Regions from separate parts of the Shewanella sp. 10N.261.52.F9 genome, predicted to be linked through region 2. Evidence: predicted binding sites of a transcription regulator. Region 2 holds the regulator's gene; each other region holds the start of a gene.
The links. Region 2 encodes MetJ, which represses methionine synthesis genes. Its sites were predicted from a motif close to TAGACGTCTAGACGTCTA; they were not measured.

Region 1 (3,987 bases), 120 kb from region 2:
AACCAAGCTTTAGCTTGTTCGCCCGCAACACCTAGCAGTAACCAAGAGTCAGTGACGTCGGCTAAATCAGCTTTGCTAAATACTGCGTACTTTTGCAGTTGCGGCAAGTCTAAAGCTAAGGTGTCTTTTGGCATCAGCAAAAATAGCGTGTCGTCTTTAGCAAAGGTTCTAAAGGTCGCTAGCATTTTACCTTTAGGGTCGCAGTGTGCGCCCCAGCGCCATTGGTCACTTTCTAGCGAGCTAATATCGGTAGTGACTTGGCCGTGAATAAAGCTGCGACCTTGCTCACCTGTTACTGACATTAAGCCTAGGTGGGTTAACTCTGAAAAAAGGAGAACAGGCTGTTGTTCGTTAAGAGGCCAAGTTGGCTGAGAAGTTGACAGCGTCATGCGAGAGTCCAAGAAGTAAACCAATAAGGACAATGATTGTACCGCTAATTTTTTACTCTGCAAGCGCAGTAGCTCAAACTCTTTGTGCTTAGGTTGATAAAAATAAAGGCCGTATAAAGTGATTTATACAGCCTAATGTCGCGCTATTAGGTTTGTGCTAACGCATTTGGTTTACTGCTTCAATCAGTGAAGTAAACGGGTTCTAATCGTGCCTTCAATTGCTTGCATCTCAACTAAGGCTTCATCAGCTTGATCTGAGTCTACTTCCATCACTACATAACCAATTTCAGCGGTAGTTTGTAGATACTGAGCAGCAATGTTGATACCTTTCTCTGCAAACGCCGAGTTAATCTTGATTAGAATACCTGGGCGGTTGTGGTGAATGTGCAGTAAGCGTGACGTACCAGTATGCTGCGCAAGAGACACCTCAGGGAAGTTAACTGCTGTCATGGTAGAGCCATTATCAGAGTACTTAGCCAGTTTACCAGCAACTTCAATACCGATGTTTTCTTGTGCTTCTGCTGTGCTGCCACCTACATGAGGCGTTAGTAACACGTTATCTAGGCCACGTAATGGACTGATAAACTCATCATCATTTGACTTAGGTTCAACTGGGAATACGTCGATAGCCGCGCCAGCAAGGTGATTTTCTTTTAGCGATGCAGCTAAAGCATCAATATCGACTACTGTGCCGCGAGAAGCATTAATTAAAATACTGCCTTTACGCATATTGGCTAACTCTTCAAAGCCAATCATGTTTTTAGTTTGTGGTGTCTCAGGTACGTGCAAACTTACTACATCAGAAATAGACAATAGTTGCTGTAATGAATGCACTTGTTGAGCGTTTCCTAGTGGTAGCTTGTCTTCAATATCGAAGAAAATCACTCGCATACCTAAGGTTTCAGCAAGAATACCAAGCTGAGTACCAATATGACCGTAACCGATAACACCTAAAGTTTTGCCACGAGCTTCATAGCTGCCTGAAGCGCTTTTTAGCCAGCCGCCGCGGTGAGCTAGCGCGTTACGTTCAGGGATCCCACGTAGCAGCATGATTATTTCGCCTAATACTAATTCGGCTACGCTGCGAGTGTTAGAGAACGGGGCGTTAAACACAGGTACACCCAGTTTTTCAGCCGCCTTAAGGCTGACTTGATTGGTGCCAATACAGAAACAACCAATGCCAACTAATTTTTCAGCGCGGGATAATACATCTTCAGTCAATTGGGTACGGGATCGAATACCAATGAAATGTGCATCTTTAACGGCAGCATGAAGCTCGCCTTCAGCAAGTGATGCTTTGTGATATTCGATATTGGTGTAACCGGCACGTTCAAATACATCTACCGCAGATTGGTGGACGCCTTCCAACAGCAGGATCTTAATTTTATCCTTGTCCAGCGAGTGTTTCGCCATGATTTATGTACCCTTTTAGTTTATATGTATTATGTATACTTAATGCCACCGCAGAGACGACTAAACTCTACGTTGTAGGAGTGGTTTGGGTATAGACTATCAATGTACTAAGGACTGCAAAGCTTCGACAATAGATATTTACGTCAAAAGCGTAACAGAGGTAACAAAGTAGCACTTTTTTTTGGTGCTGTGGAGGGCTAGATGGCTAAAGTGTTTATTCTTAAATTAGAACAATATGGTATATGAGGGCATTATTTTGCATAAAAGCACTGTGTGGCTAGTGATATTCTTCGCTGTATTGATTTGGTCAGGGATTAACCCGAAAGATCAATTTACCTGGTTTTTAGAAGTGGCACCGGCAATCATTGCCTTGCCGATTTTAATCTTTACTCGTAAAAGCTTTACGTTAACCAGTTTAGCCTACGTATTGATTTTAATTCATTGCGTGATTCTGATGGTGGGCGGGCATTATACCTATGCCGAAGTCCCTCTATTTGACTGGATTGCCGATTGGACGGGGGGGGATCGTAATAACTACGATAAGGTTGGTCACTTTGCTCAAGGCTTTATCCCTGCGCTGTTAGCTCGTGAAGTGTTTATTCGCCTAAGTGTGGTTAAGGTTGGCGCTTGGTGTAATTTCTTAGCTATCTGTTTCGCATTAGCATTTTCTGCTTTTTATGAGCTAATTGAGTGGTGGGTTGCCGAGCTTACCGGTGAAGATGCCGAAGCGTTTTTAGGTACTCAAGGTTATGTTTGGGACACGCAATCAGATATGGCAATGGCACTTATTGGGGCGATTGCTGCTATGGTATTGCTAAGTCGTTTGCATGATAAGCAATTGAGTGCAAAACTAGCAGAGTCTAAATCGTAAGAGGTTAAACCACTCTAGCGCAGCATCAGGGTAGTAAACTCTGTATACTTCTGTTGCTTTTAGCCGAACACATGATGTGCTCGGCGTAAATGTTTAAAATAATGCCTTAGTCATTTCTGTTTCAAGTCGGCAAGCTCTTAGCGGTTCTGAGTTATTCAGAACTTCCACAGAGCTTGTTCTATTTAGCGGACAGGCAAAACTTTTCAGGGAGAAAAGTGATGAACAAAATTGACGAGATAGTCTTCCTTCATCAAATGGCGTCCCCTTGTCATTTGGCCATACTTGCAGACTCAATCGGATTGAAAACGCGAGTAGTATCAGACGTTGAGCAACTCGAACATAACAGTAATAAAAGCTGCTTTTACCTGGTTTCACAGCAAGGTGCTGCCCTCGACAGCAACGGTATTCCATTAGTCGCCACTCAGTTGGTTAAACATGTTCCAGTGGCACTTTATCAAGTGGACCGAGATAGGTTAAATGGTGAGGCGGCATTGCTAAGTGGTATTAGCGGTTTACTATTTTTAGATGAGCGTATGGATCTGCTGTTAACCGGGTTGAAAAAAATGCTCGATGATGAACTGTGGTTTGATAGACCTTTGCTTAGTAAGGTCTTTAAGCACCTGGTGAGTAAGGTTGATGTGTCGAGCAACCTAGCAAATGAAAGCTCTGAAACTTTAGAAGTGCTGACAAATCGTGAGAAAACGATTATTCAACTGGTTTCGAGTGGTGCACGCAACAAAGAGATTGCTACTAAACTTAGTATCAGTGAGCATACCGTTAAAGCGCATATATCTTCTATTTTTCGCAAAACTCAAGCCAGAAACCGAGTCGAATTATTACGCTGGGCGCAGTCGTTCCAGAGTCATCTAGATCTGTTCGCTTTGAGTCATTAATCACAACGTAGTGATTATATAGTGCTGTTCTTGCTATAAGCCTATGGCCTGCCGCTGAATTGCGGTAGGCGTTATCTACCATCATATAAAGACACTTTATCGGCTTATACTTGCTAAAAGCTCCAGCTATTTTTAAAAACGCCGGCGCTTAGCTCTATTTATTCGCTAGTTATCTATGTAGCGTCTAGGTTGATGAATTTATGATACAGAGATTAATGACTGTTTTAGCGGAATTTAATCTTGGTTTAATTGAATGCAATGAATAATAGCGTATCTCATGGTAAGTGCTGAAAATGTGGCTTTAGCAGTAAAATTATTATTTAGAGTTTATTTTTCCAGTTATAAACTTTCAGTTTTGTTGTTAGTTGATCTGTTTTTGTTCTGTTTTACTCGCAACAACCCCTTTCGTTAAATCTTAATT
Region 2 (3,987 bases):
AATTTCAACCTGCTAGGTTAAGACGGTTTATTGAGTTTACGATGGATAACTTTATGAATTATGTAGATTTACCTGATATTTAGGTTAGTCCGCCGCGAAACAAGATGTCGCTAACTTCTGTTTTAAAAATGTTCGTTTTAAGTTGTTTATTTTCCTCCTCACTAGAAAATTTTGTCTTAGAATATTCTAAGAACAAAAATTAACCTTTTTTCGATTTGAGCCGTATTGCAGCTTAAAGCGTTAAGGACATAAAAAGGGTGAGATGGATGAAACGATCTGAAATAGCGTTATTTTTAGTCTTGCTTCCCTGCTTTTCTGTCCTAGCAGATCAAGAATACAGTGAGGTTCGGATTAATGGTATTAGCGGAGAATCTGTTGCCGCCACCTATCTCGATAGCGCCATACTTGTTAATCCAGCCTTGCTTGCGCTAAATATCCGCAAAGACAACGCCGTTGTTATGCCGGTTCGTGCTCCTGCTCTGGGCGTAGAAATGGTCGATCGCGATAGAATGAGTGAGATAATTGATTCATTCAGTGATGCTTACAATGAACTTGCTCTAGCTATTACGATAACGGGCAATAACAATCGCCGCTATCATGACCAACGTATTCGTGATTCAAGAGCGCTAAAGGGTAGCTCTGCCTATGTTAGCGCTATCTCTGACTTAAGTGTTGCTTTCCCTTATCAAAACATGCCAATGGCTATTTTTTTTCAGAGTGAGCTAAGCGCAATCGATGTTGAGGATAGTGCTTTCTCTGATAATGGCCAATCAGACACCGCTCAGTCTAATGCTGCCATGTCTAGAATGGGCAGTTTGAATAATCTCGATGTGAATATAGCTGCAGAAGTTGATGCTCTTGAACCTCAAGGACAAATGATTGGTGGTACAGTGTCAGATTTAGGTGTTGCGCTGAGCTTTCCTCTTTCTATAGTGAATATGCCGATTTCGATGGGGATATCGCCCAAATTACAACGCATTGATACTTATAGTTATGTTGCTAATGGCAACCACTTCGGAGACAGTGATTTTGATGAAGCGCAGTACCGCAATGATGAAAGTCATTTCAATGTCGACATAGGTATCGCCATACAGCCACTTGATGGCTTAACCTTAGCTGTTTCTGGGCGTAACCTTATAAGCCAAAGCGTTGATTCTATAAAGGTCGATAGGCAAAGTTTTACATATCAGGTTGAGCCATTAGTGACAGCAGGTGTGGCTTATGACTGGAGCATGTTATCAGTCTCCTCTGATATTGATTTGATTGAGAATCAAAAGTTTAAAGAGCTTGATGGGGCGCAATATTGGCGACTTGGTGGTGAGGTGAGAGCTTTTGATTGGATGTCAGTGCGTGTGGGGTATCGTCATGATATGAAAGACTCATCAGCGGACATTTATTCTTTGGGTTCTGGCTTTATGATTGGGGAGTCTTTTTCTTTAGACTTTACCGGCATGTTTGGTGACGGTGACGCAATAGGAGGCGTGTTGCAAACCTCCTATCATTTCTAGTCAGATTTAAGCTAGTTCAATAATCGATTTAATCGTTAAAACAAGCGCACTGACAGCACATAAGGCCAAAGTGAGTGATCTGGTTTTCTGCTTATCGACTCTTCCAACCAACCGACCCGCTACTAGATAACCTAATATCACTGAAGGTAGTAGCATTAGTGAAATATAAAAATGTTCAAGGGTGAGTAGGCCTGCAAATGCTAAAATTATCAATGCAATCATTGAGCTGAAAATAAAGAAGGCAGATAAAGCCGCTCTAAATTGCCCCGCGTCTTTACCTGATAGCAATATCGCTAATGGTGGTCCACCAATAGCAGCGATATTACCAAATACCCCAGACAACACGCCGGCAATAAATAAGCTAAATCGATTAACCGGTATACTAAATTTCATCAAGCTTAAACCTACAGCTAGCGCAACAATTCCGGCAATGGCCAAGCCTAAGATCGGCTGCGGTGCGATAATAATTAAGGTCGCACCAATAATACCGCCTGGGATCCTTCCTAAAAGCGCATATTGCAGGCCATTGAATTCCAACTGACCTCGTTCTCGAAATAGTGTAAGTAGTGCAATAGAGAACCCCATCATAATCACTGGAGCAGGGATTAAGCTTGGGTCGATAATATAAAGTAAAGGGCTGGCAACAACGGCGAGACCAAAGCCTATTAAGCTTTGGGTCAATGCACCACAAAAAATAATCAGTGAGGCGAGTAGAAGAGTGATGGGCTCTATCATTAGTTTGTCCAGTCGCAAATGGCTAAAGTGGAATGATTCTTAAGATTGTGCAGATGTCAAAAACAGATAAGGACTGCTTAGCAGTCCTTATCTAGAAAGTATATTTGGATAATCGATGAAGATTATTCAAGTTCTTCCCACTCAATGCCCATCTCATCCATCAAACGCTTCACTTCTGCAGGCATGCTGTCAGGTTTATCTTTGGTAAGATCTGCATCGTTTGGTAGTGGCTGGCCTGTATACGCATGCAAGAATGCTTCGCATAACAGTTCGCTATTCGTGGCGTGACGCAAGTTATTCACTTGGCGGCGGGTGCGTTCATCGGTAAGCACTTTAAGTACTTTCAAAGGAATGGACACAGTAATTTTTTTTACTTGTTCATTCTTTTTGCCGTGTTCAGCATATGGGCTGATATAATCGCCATTCCACTCAGTCATTGACTCACCTGTTATTTCAAAATTCGGGGCAGATTTTAACCCTTTAAATTGTGCAGTCAAATTATTGCCTCTTATTTATGACAATTGCAAATAGATTTCTATATGCATGGACGTCTAAACGTCTAAAGTGGTTGACGGCGAGGTATGGCTTCGGTACATTTAGACGTCCAGACATCTCTAATAAGAAAATTAGCATTAAAAGGAGTAGTACATGACTGAGCGTAAACTCGCCACTGCGGCAGTGCGTCAAGGCATTGAGTCCGATAGCCAACATGGTGCCGTTGTTCCGCCTATTTATCTATCTACTAACTACTCTTTTGATGGGCATAAAAACCCACGAGATTTTGACTATAGCCGCTCAGGCAATCCAACCCGTTCAATTTTAGGTGATGCAATTGCAGAACTGGAAAAAGGTGCAACAGGAGTGGTGACTTGTACCGGAATGGCTGCCATTACTTTAGCTACTAGTTTACTCGGCCCGGATGATCTTATTATTGTCCCACACGACTGTTACGGTGGCAGTTACCGTTTATTTACTAATCTTGCCAAAAAAGGCCAGTTTAAGTTGATAGTCGTAGATCAAACTGACTCGAAAGCTCTGAATCAAGCCATTGCACAAAAACCTAAGATGGTTTGGTTAGAGACACCATCAAACCCTCTACTGCGGGTGGTTGATATCGAGGCCATCAGTGCTGCAAGTCATGAAGTGGGCGCACTTGTGGTGGTTGATAACACTTTTCTTTCGCCAATCTTACAGCAACCTCTTTTACTGGGTGCTGATATCGTTATTCACTCCACCACTAAATACATTAACGGCCACAGCGATGTCGTTGGCGGGGCCGTAGTTGCAAAAGACCTTGAAGTCGGTGAATTGCTGCATTGGTGGTCAAATACTTTGGGCTTAACCGGCTCTGCATTTGACAGCTATCTCACTTTGCGCGGAATTCGCACACTTGCAGTGCGAATTCGTGAACATCAGGCGAATGCGCAGCGAATTCTTGATACTCTTGTCAACCATAAAGCGGTATCAAAGATTTATTATCCAGGGCTTAAAGATCACCCTGGTCACAAGATTGCTGCAAAACAGCAAAAAGGTTTTGGCGCTATGTTGAGCTTTGAGCTTGAAGGTGGCGAGCCAGAGTTAGTGGCATTCTTAAAAAATCTTAATTATTTTTCAGTTGCAGAAAGCTTAGGTGGCGTGGAAAGCTTAGTGGCTGTGCCGGCAACCATGACCCACAGAGCGATGGAGCCAGAGGCTCGTGCTGAAGCAGGGGTTAAAGATACGCTGATCCGTCTTTCTGTTGGTA
Region 3 (3,987 bases), on a different contig from region 2:
TTGTAGGGAAGTCGAGGCTGTAATAGAAAATCCTGATAGTGTCCGTTTAATCACAGAATGACTTAACTTAGAAAAATTAATCACCAGAAAACCGTAGAAACTTGCTAAGGTAATCGCTTATATGGCTTGACCTTCAATGTCATATTGTGGGTTAATTTAGCTGAAATTTAATGGATAGAATTATTAAAAAAATAAGGTTTAATGTTTCGCATGACAGATCTTGAGCAGCAAGTATTTACTCAAGTACGCGCCATTATCAGCAATGAAGAGCAGGTAATAGGGCGTCGAGGGATCCTGATCCCATTGAAAAAGGCCATTATTGCAGACGGTGATATCCGTAACGTTATCGATATCGTTTCGTCTGATCCAGCCTTATCAGCCCATCTGCTTTGGCGCAGTAACAGTGCTGATCACGCTACGCCGCAAACCAGTAAAAATCGCTCATTGAAAGATGCGTTAGTGCGTTTAGGGCAAGTTAATATTTATCGTTATGCGTTTACTTTCTATTTGAAAGAACGTTTAGACGAATTAAGTGAACCTTATAAGAAGTTGGTTCAAGGCTACTGGTCGCTAACTGAAGCAATTGCGATTGACGCAGTAGACCAACTGTACCAATTAGATGACTTACAAATTAGCCCAGATGAAGTGCAGACATTAGCGCTGTTTAGCGTGTTTGGCGACATTATTGCGCTAACGGCATTTGCTTACTTAAACTCAGAGGCAAAGCAGGCTTACCCTATTAGTGTATTGAAGTCTGTGATTGAAGGGCAGCAGCAAACTTTGACCTTAGAAGCATTTGGCTCATTAGGGCTTGATGACGACTTACGTGATGAGTTTTTGATTGCGCATAACCTACGTCAGACACATAACGTGAGTTCGCCAGGATTGGTGTTAAGACGCGTTTTGGCTAAAAGAGGTTTATTACTTAAGCCGATATGAGCGTTTACTTAAAAGCCTGCATTTGCAGGCTTTTTTGTTTTTAGCGTTAGCTTAAGACGATACTAGTTTATTTTTTGCTTGGCTAAGCCTTCTTGTGCGACTAACTCAAGCCAATGTTGAGCTAAGCGAGCATTGGCTCCATTACGGCGATAGGCGCCAAATAACGGACGTTTTAATCCTTCTGCGCCGAGTTTAAGGCTGGTTAAACTTAGGCCATGAGCTTCGCTAATAGACCAGCTTGGTAGCGCCGCAATACCATCTTTACAAGCTATACGCTGTAACAGCATCATGGTTAAATCGCAGGTCACTTGTGGGCCCGCTTTTATGCCTGCCGGCTCTAAAAAGTGGCGGAAGATATCTAAACGCTCAAGTGCAACCGGATAGCTTAAAATCGGTAACCCTTCTAATTGTTTAGGTGTAACAAACTCTTGATGAGCGAGAGGGTGATCACTTGCAACGACGAGTCTGACTTCGAAATCAAACAAGTGTTGATAAGCAATGGCTTGGCCGGGAACAGGATCTGACGTTAACACCACATCTAGCTCGCCTTGTTCAAGCGCATTAAGCGAATCGAACAGATGACGACTTGATAGGTCCAGATCAGCCAAAGGGTATTGCTGTCTAAATTGTTCCATCACCGGCATTAACCAACGGAAACAGCTATGGCACTCAATACCAACACCTAAATGGTTATCGCCATCTTCTAAGCCTTTTTTCAAATCAAATTCAGTTTCTATCACTTTCGGCAAGATATCTTCTGCAAGATTAAGTAAGCGTGCGCCTTCTTGAGTAAAAGAAAGTGGCTTACTTTTACGCACAAAGATTGCTGAGTTAATCCGTGTCTCCAGTTCTTTAATTTGATGCGACAGTGCCGACTGAGTGACGAAGCGTTTCTTTGCAGCCCCGGCGAGGCTGCCGCTTTCTTTAAGGGCAACTAACGTACGTAAATGTCTAAGCTCTATCATATTATCCTCACATGAAATCCGCTCATGTAGCGCTTGAATTCGTTTCGATTGCGAATACCTAGGCTATCACAATAAACTTCTAGACGTCCAGACGCCCGGCAATCTGTTTTGTTATATGTCATTCAGATGGGCGCTAACTCTGAATTTTGTTCATCTTAACACTGAAAGGTATACAATATGCAATTAAATAGTTTGGGATTTCCACGGATCGGTCGTTTACGCGAATTAAAGTTTGCTTTAGAAAAATACTGGCGTGGTGAGATTGAACAGTCGCAACTTCTTGAAGTTTCAAAGGGGTTGCGCCAAACCCATTGGCAATGGCAAGCGGATGCAGGGGTAAACTTATTACCTGTGGGTGATTTTGCCTTTTATGATCAGGTATTAACTCTTAGCGCTACATTGGGGGCTATTCCTGAGCGACACCGCAGCGATTCAGGTATAGATTTAGACACCTTGTTTCGTGTCGGACGTGGCAGAGCACCTACAGGTAATGATGCCCCTGCCGCTGAAATGACTAAATTTTTTAATACTAACTATCACTACATAGTGCCAGAGTTAAGCGCTCATCAAGTTTTTGATATTGCTTATGAGCAGTTATTTGATGAAGTAAGTGAAGCGCAGAATTTGGGCCATCAAGCTAAGCCGGTGATCCTTGGTCCTGTTTCATTCTTGTATTTGTCAAAAGCCGTCGGCACAGAGTTTGATAAGTTGAGTTTGTTACCACAGCTTATCGAAGCTTATCAAAAAGTATTGCAACGTTTTGCTGACCAAGGCGTTGAGTGGGTGCAGCTTGATGAACCTATCTTAGCATTAGAGCTGGAAAGCGACTGGCAAGCAGCGATTACTCAGGCTTATCAAATATTGGCAAGCAGTTCACCTAAACTGTTATTAGCAAGCTACTACGGCAGCATTGCTCATCATCACCAATTAGTGTCGGCTTTGCCTGTGGCGGGTCTGCATTTAGACTTAGTCACAGCACCAGAGCAATTAGCTGACTTTGTCGCAACCTTAGATCCTGAGCAGATTTTATCGGTTGGGGTGATTAATGGTCGTAACGTATGGGCCACGGAGCTTGACCAAATTGCGAGCCAGTTAACGAGTGTGGCTCGCGATCTTAAGCAGCGTTTATGGTTATCACCTTCATGTTCGTTGCTGCATAGTCCTGTTGATTTAGAAGTCGAAACAGAGCTTGCTCCAGCGCTTAAATTACAACTGTCTTTTGCCAAGCAAAAACTTACCGAGTTAAATAAACTTAAAGTGCTGCTAACTGAGGCTAATTCTGCTGAAGCTCACTCCATTGTCAGCGAGTGCGAAGCAAGGCGTGATGCCCGTGCCAAAGCGGCTAATCAAGCTGTCATCGACCGAGTTGATGCGTTAACAGAGCAAGATTACCAACGTGATGATGCTTTTTCGGTAAGGCAAGCGGTGCAGCGAGCTAAGTATCGTTTGCCGTTATTGCCAACCACAACCATAGGCAGTTTTCCGCAAACTCCTGCCATTCGTGGTTTGCGCAGCCGTTGGCGTAAGGGAGAGTTGAGCCTTGAGCAATATAACGAGCAGTTACGTCAAGTCACCCAAGACACAGTAGAGCGGCAATTAAAGCTAGATATCGACGTGTTAGTACATGGCGAAGCTGAGCGCAACGACATGGTGGAATACTTTGGTGAGCAGCTTGAAGGGGTTGGTTTTACTCAATTTGGTTGGGTGCAAAGCTATGGCTCGCGCTGCGTTAAACCGCCGCTTATTTATGGGGATGTGTCGCGACCAACAGCAATGACGATTGATTGGGCTGAGTTTGCCCAAAGCCTTACTGAAAAACCGGTGAAAGGCATGTTAACTGGCCCTGTCACTATCCTACATTGGTCATTTGCCCGTGAAGATATTAGCCGTGAGCTGATAGCGACTCAAATTGGTCTGGCTATTCGTGACGAAGTGGTTGATTTGCAAAACGCAGGTATTGGTATCATCCAAATTGATGAGCCTGCATTTCGCGAAGGACTGCCACTGAAGAAAAGCGACTGGCAGCATTACTTAGATTGGGCGGTTAATGCCTTTAAACTCAGTGCTGCTGGCGTAACTAATG
Region 4 (3,987 bases), on a different contig from region 2:
CATCACAATGGCAGCGGCGCCATAGCGTTTTACTAAGGTCGCTTGTTCAATAAACTTCTCTTCGCCTTCTTTAAGCGAAATCGAGTTAACGATGCCCTTACCCTGAATACACTTAAGGCCTGCTTCAATCACCTCCCATTTAGAGGAGTCGATCATAATTGGTACGCGAGAGATATCAGGCTCTGAGGCGATTAGATTAAGGAACTTGTGCATGGTTTCAGCGCCATCGAGCATGCCTTCATCCATGTTGATATCGATGATCTGCGCGCCGCTCTCAACTTGCTCACGGGCAACTGACAACGCTTCTTCATATTCGCCAGTTTTAATCAGGCGCAAAAACTTAGCTGAACCGGTGACGTTGGTACGTTCACCGACGTTTAAAAATAGCGAGTTGGCATCAATGGTTAGCGGCTCAAGCCCTGATAAACGGCAAGCAACTGGAATGTTTGGTAGTACTCGGGCAGGGTGCTGAATAACCGCTTCACGAATAACGCGGATGTGATCAGGCGTAGTACCACAGCAGCCACCAATAATGTTTAAAAAGCCTTCTTCGGCCCACTCTTGAATGACTTCAGCCATCTGCTCTGGCGTTTCATCGTAGCCACCAAATTCGTTAGGCAGGCCAGCGTTAGGGTGTGCAGAGACATAACATTCAGAAATCTTAGATAGCTCTTCAACATAAGGGCGCAGCTCGGTTGGCCCTAATGCACAGTTAAGGCCGATAGATAAAGGCTTAACGTGGCGCAAAGAATTATAGAAAGCTTCCGTCGTTTGGCCGGTAAGGGTGCGGCCAGAGGCATCGGTAATGGTGCCTGAGATCATAATCGGCAGACGGAAACCTTGCTGATCAAATACGGTTTCTATGGCAAATAGTGCCGCTTTAGCATTAAGGGTATCAAAAATCGTTTCAACCATAATCAAATCTGCGCCGCCAGCTATCAGCGCATTAATCGATTCAATGTAGGCTTCAACAAGTTCATCAAAGCTAACGTTACGATAACCAGGATCATTAACATCTGGGCTAATTGAGCAGGTACGGTTGGTTGGACCAAGTACACCTGCTACATAACATTGGCGACCGGTTTCAGTTTCAACTTCATTAGCGGCTTCTCGGGCAAGACGCGCACCGGCTAAGTTAATTGCTGCTGAGTGCGCCTGCATGTCGTAATCGGCCATGGCGATACGCGTAGCGTTAAAGGTGTTGGTCTCAATAATGTCTGAGCCCGCGAGCAGATAATCTTTATGGATCTGCTTAATCGCCTCTGGTTGCGTCAGCACCAACATATCGTTGTTGCCCTTTACATCGCAATGCCAATCTTTGAACTGCAAGCCACGAAAATCAGCTTCTTCAAATTTGCGATCTTGGATCATGGTGCCCATCGCACCATCGAGAATAAGGATCCCATCTTGAAGCTTTTGGGTAAGTACTGCTAAAACCTTTTCGGCAGTGTCTTGAGTGTGTGCTACTGCGCTCAAGGCATGTGTTGGGGTACAGGTTGCCATAGATAATTCCTACCAATTCGCAAATGATTATTCTGGTAATTTATGCTCGTATAAAATGCCGGTCATTTTTCTTTAAGTTGCGAGTCGCTTTCAGACTTACATTTTTTGTTTGGACATTTATACGTATAGACGTCCATAATACGTGAGGCTTACTCAAAAGTGCAAGTGCTAAAAGCATGATACTTTTTCAGCATTAAAAACCAATAAAATTATGTAAGTTGTTGATAAATAATAATGATAGGCTTAAGCGATGCAAAACACTAACGTTATCCTCCTAAGGCATGGCCAATGTGAAGGTGGTAATATTTTGCGCGGTCAAGTGGATGTAGGCTTGAGTAAGCAGGGCGAATTGCAGATGAAAGTAGCACTTGCCGCTGTGTTTGAGTCGAAAAATGCCTCAACATCCGCACCCGATGTGATTATTAGTTCTTCGCTTATTCGCTGCTCAGGTCCCGCTAAAGCATTCGCTACATCGCATCAGTTACCTTTATTTGTAGACGATGGCTTTAAAGAGCTGAACTTTGGCGACTGGGATGGAAAAACCTTTGATGCGTTGTATCAGTCAGATGCAGCCGCGTTAGATAGCTACTGGGCTAACCCTTGGCTTGCTGCGCCGCCAAATGGCGAGTTGATGCAAGACTTTGAAACGCGTATTGAGCTAGCTTGGCAAGATATGATTGAGCAGCATCAAGGTAAACAGATATTACTGGTCACTCATGGTGGCGTTATCCGCTATTTAATGAGTAAAGTGCTTGGTGTATCGCGCTGCGCAGGCTTTTATACGTCATTAAAACTACCTTATGCTGCTAAGGTACAAATAGACATACTACACGACGGCGATACACCGCATTTGAGTTTAAACTGGGCGTAAATAAAGCGAATTGATGGCTTACTTCTGTGTTGAACAACTTCTCATACTGATTGGTATTCGCTGTAGACGTATGATGGTAAACTGCGACATTAATATTATTAATGCTAAGAATTTTTGCCGTTAATAACAAATAAAGTTAGGTGCTTAATAGCATAAAGGGAACCGGAAGCAGCTGCATCGCAGTGGCTTAGTCCGGACTGTACCCGCAACTGTATGAAAGCTTTGTTCTAACGTAGCTTTCAAGTCAGATACCTGCCTAATTTAATCGAATAGGGTTTATCAAAATCGGTATTGATAGCTCAAAAGTGCGGCCTATTGGCGGTACATATACTCGAGCGGGCGACTCGAGGGAGATAATAAAATGATACGTGTTGCTTGGTTGCATGCCGCTCATGGCTGAATCAGATGCAGAGCTGCAGCCTAAAATGGTCCTGTCAGTTACAGATTTAAGTTGGCAACTTAACGACAAACACATTTTGTCGACGATAAATTTCAGCCTTACTGAAGGTAAAATGCTGGGCATTATTGGCCCCAATGGCGCGGGTAAGTCTAGCTTGCTGCGTTGTTTATATCGTTTTATTAAACCAACTTTAGGCAATATTGAGCTATTTGGCCAAGATATTGGTGTACTTTCCGCTAAGCAGTTTGCCCAACAAATAGCGGTTGTACTGCAAGATACGCCGCACCATTTTGATATGACCTGTTCGCAACTTATTGCGTTAGGTTTAACCCCCCACAAAAATGCTTTTGATTTTACCAGCAAGCAGGACCGACAAGAGGTTGCTAACGCACTAATTAAGGTGGGATTGCAAGATAAAGCGAATCAAGCTTATGAAAGCCTGTCTGGCGGTGAAAAGCAGCGAGCATTGATTGCCCGCGCGATAGTGCAGCGACCTAAACTACTCATTCTTGATGAGCCAACTAACCACTTAGATATTCGCTACCAAATTCAAACTTTGGAGTTACTACGTACCCTCAATATTACGGTAATTACGTCGATTCATGATCTAAATCTTGCCAGCGCTTTATGTGATGAACTCCTACTACTTGATGGAGGTTACTGTGTGGCTAAAGGCTCGCCAAAAACAGTGTTGACAGAGCAGCGTATTGCCGAGGTATTTGACGTGTGCTGTGAAATTAGGCCACATCCACAACATGGTAATCCGCTGATTAGTTACTTCTACGGTTATGAGTCTGCAACTGATTTAGCCAATAAAGTTCAAGGAGGCGAGGGTGAGTAATTCCGCTATTGGGCTGGTTAATGGTTTAACCTTGCCGCGACGCCCAATTGAATATTTATTGTTTGGTGTACTCGTCTTACTTACCTTATTGACGCCATTTGCGGCGACAAGTTTTGGCGCAGCTAGCATCAGTGTTGCCGATGTAGTTAGCGTTATTAGCCATAAATTATTAAATGTCGGCGAGTCGCTAGGAGTACGAGAGCGAATTGTTTGGGAGCTTCGGCTACCACGGGTATTGCTTGCCTTTATCGCGGGTGCAGGCTTATCTATCGCCGGTAGTGTGCTACAAACAGTCACTCGAAACCCGTTAGCCGACCCATACCTATTCGGTATTTCATCAGGCGCATCCTTTGGCGCTGTGGTCGCACTAAC

Region 1: the regulator MetJ is predicted to act here: its motif matches at 1,993-2,010, upstream of serA (phosphoglycerate dehydrogenase).
Region 3: the regulator MetJ is predicted to act here: its motif matches at 1,977-1,994, upstream of metE (5-methyltetrahydropteroyltriglutamate--homocysteine S-methyltransferase).
Region 4: the regulator MetJ is predicted to act here: its motif matches at 1,622-1,639, upstream of metH (methionine synthase).

What each region holds. Positions count from the first base shown of each region.
Region 1 covers NZ_JBFRNX010000013.1:300,577-304,563, reverse strand. Annotated here, with positions in the region: gene ygfZ (tRNA-modifying protein YgfZ) at 1-389, opposite strand, end outside; gene serA (phosphoglycerate dehydrogenase) at 573-1,802, opposite strand; gene AB4298_RS10340 (DUF2238 domain-containing protein) at 2,038-2,673, shown strand; gene AB4298_RS10335 (helix-turn-helix transcriptional regulator) at 2,892-3,566, shown strand.
Region 2 covers NZ_JBFRNX010000013.1:421,358-425,344, reverse strand. Annotated here, with positions in the region: gene AB4298_RS10845 (LysR family transcriptional regulator) at 1-83, shown strand, start outside; gene traF (conjugal transfer protein TraF) at 267-1,508, shown strand; gene AB4298_RS10835 (sulfite exporter TauE/SafE family protein) at 1,515-2,243, opposite strand; gene metJ (met regulon transcriptional regulator MetJ) at 2,366-2,680, opposite strand; gene metB (cystathionine gamma-synthase) at 2,892-3,987, shown strand, end outside.
Region 3 covers NZ_JBFRNX010000001.1:56,100-60,086, reverse strand. Annotated here, with positions in the region: gene AB4298_RS00225 (HDOD domain-containing protein) at 211-939, shown strand; gene AB4298_RS00220 (LysR family transcriptional regulator) at 1,002-1,904, opposite strand; gene metE (5-methyltetrahydropteroyltriglutamate--homocysteine S-methyltransferase) at 2,082-3,987, shown strand, end outside.
Region 4 covers NZ_JBFRNX010000001.1:284,459-288,445, reverse strand. Annotated here, with positions in the region: gene metH (methionine synthase) at 1-1,503, opposite strand, end outside; gene AB4298_RS01220 (histidine phosphatase family protein) at 1,754-2,374, shown strand; cobalamin riboswitch at 2,496-2,648, shown strand; gene AB4298_RS01215 (ABC transporter ATP-binding protein) at 2,758-3,615, shown strand; gene AB4298_RS01210 (FecCD family ABC transporter permease) at 3,608-3,987, shown strand, end outside.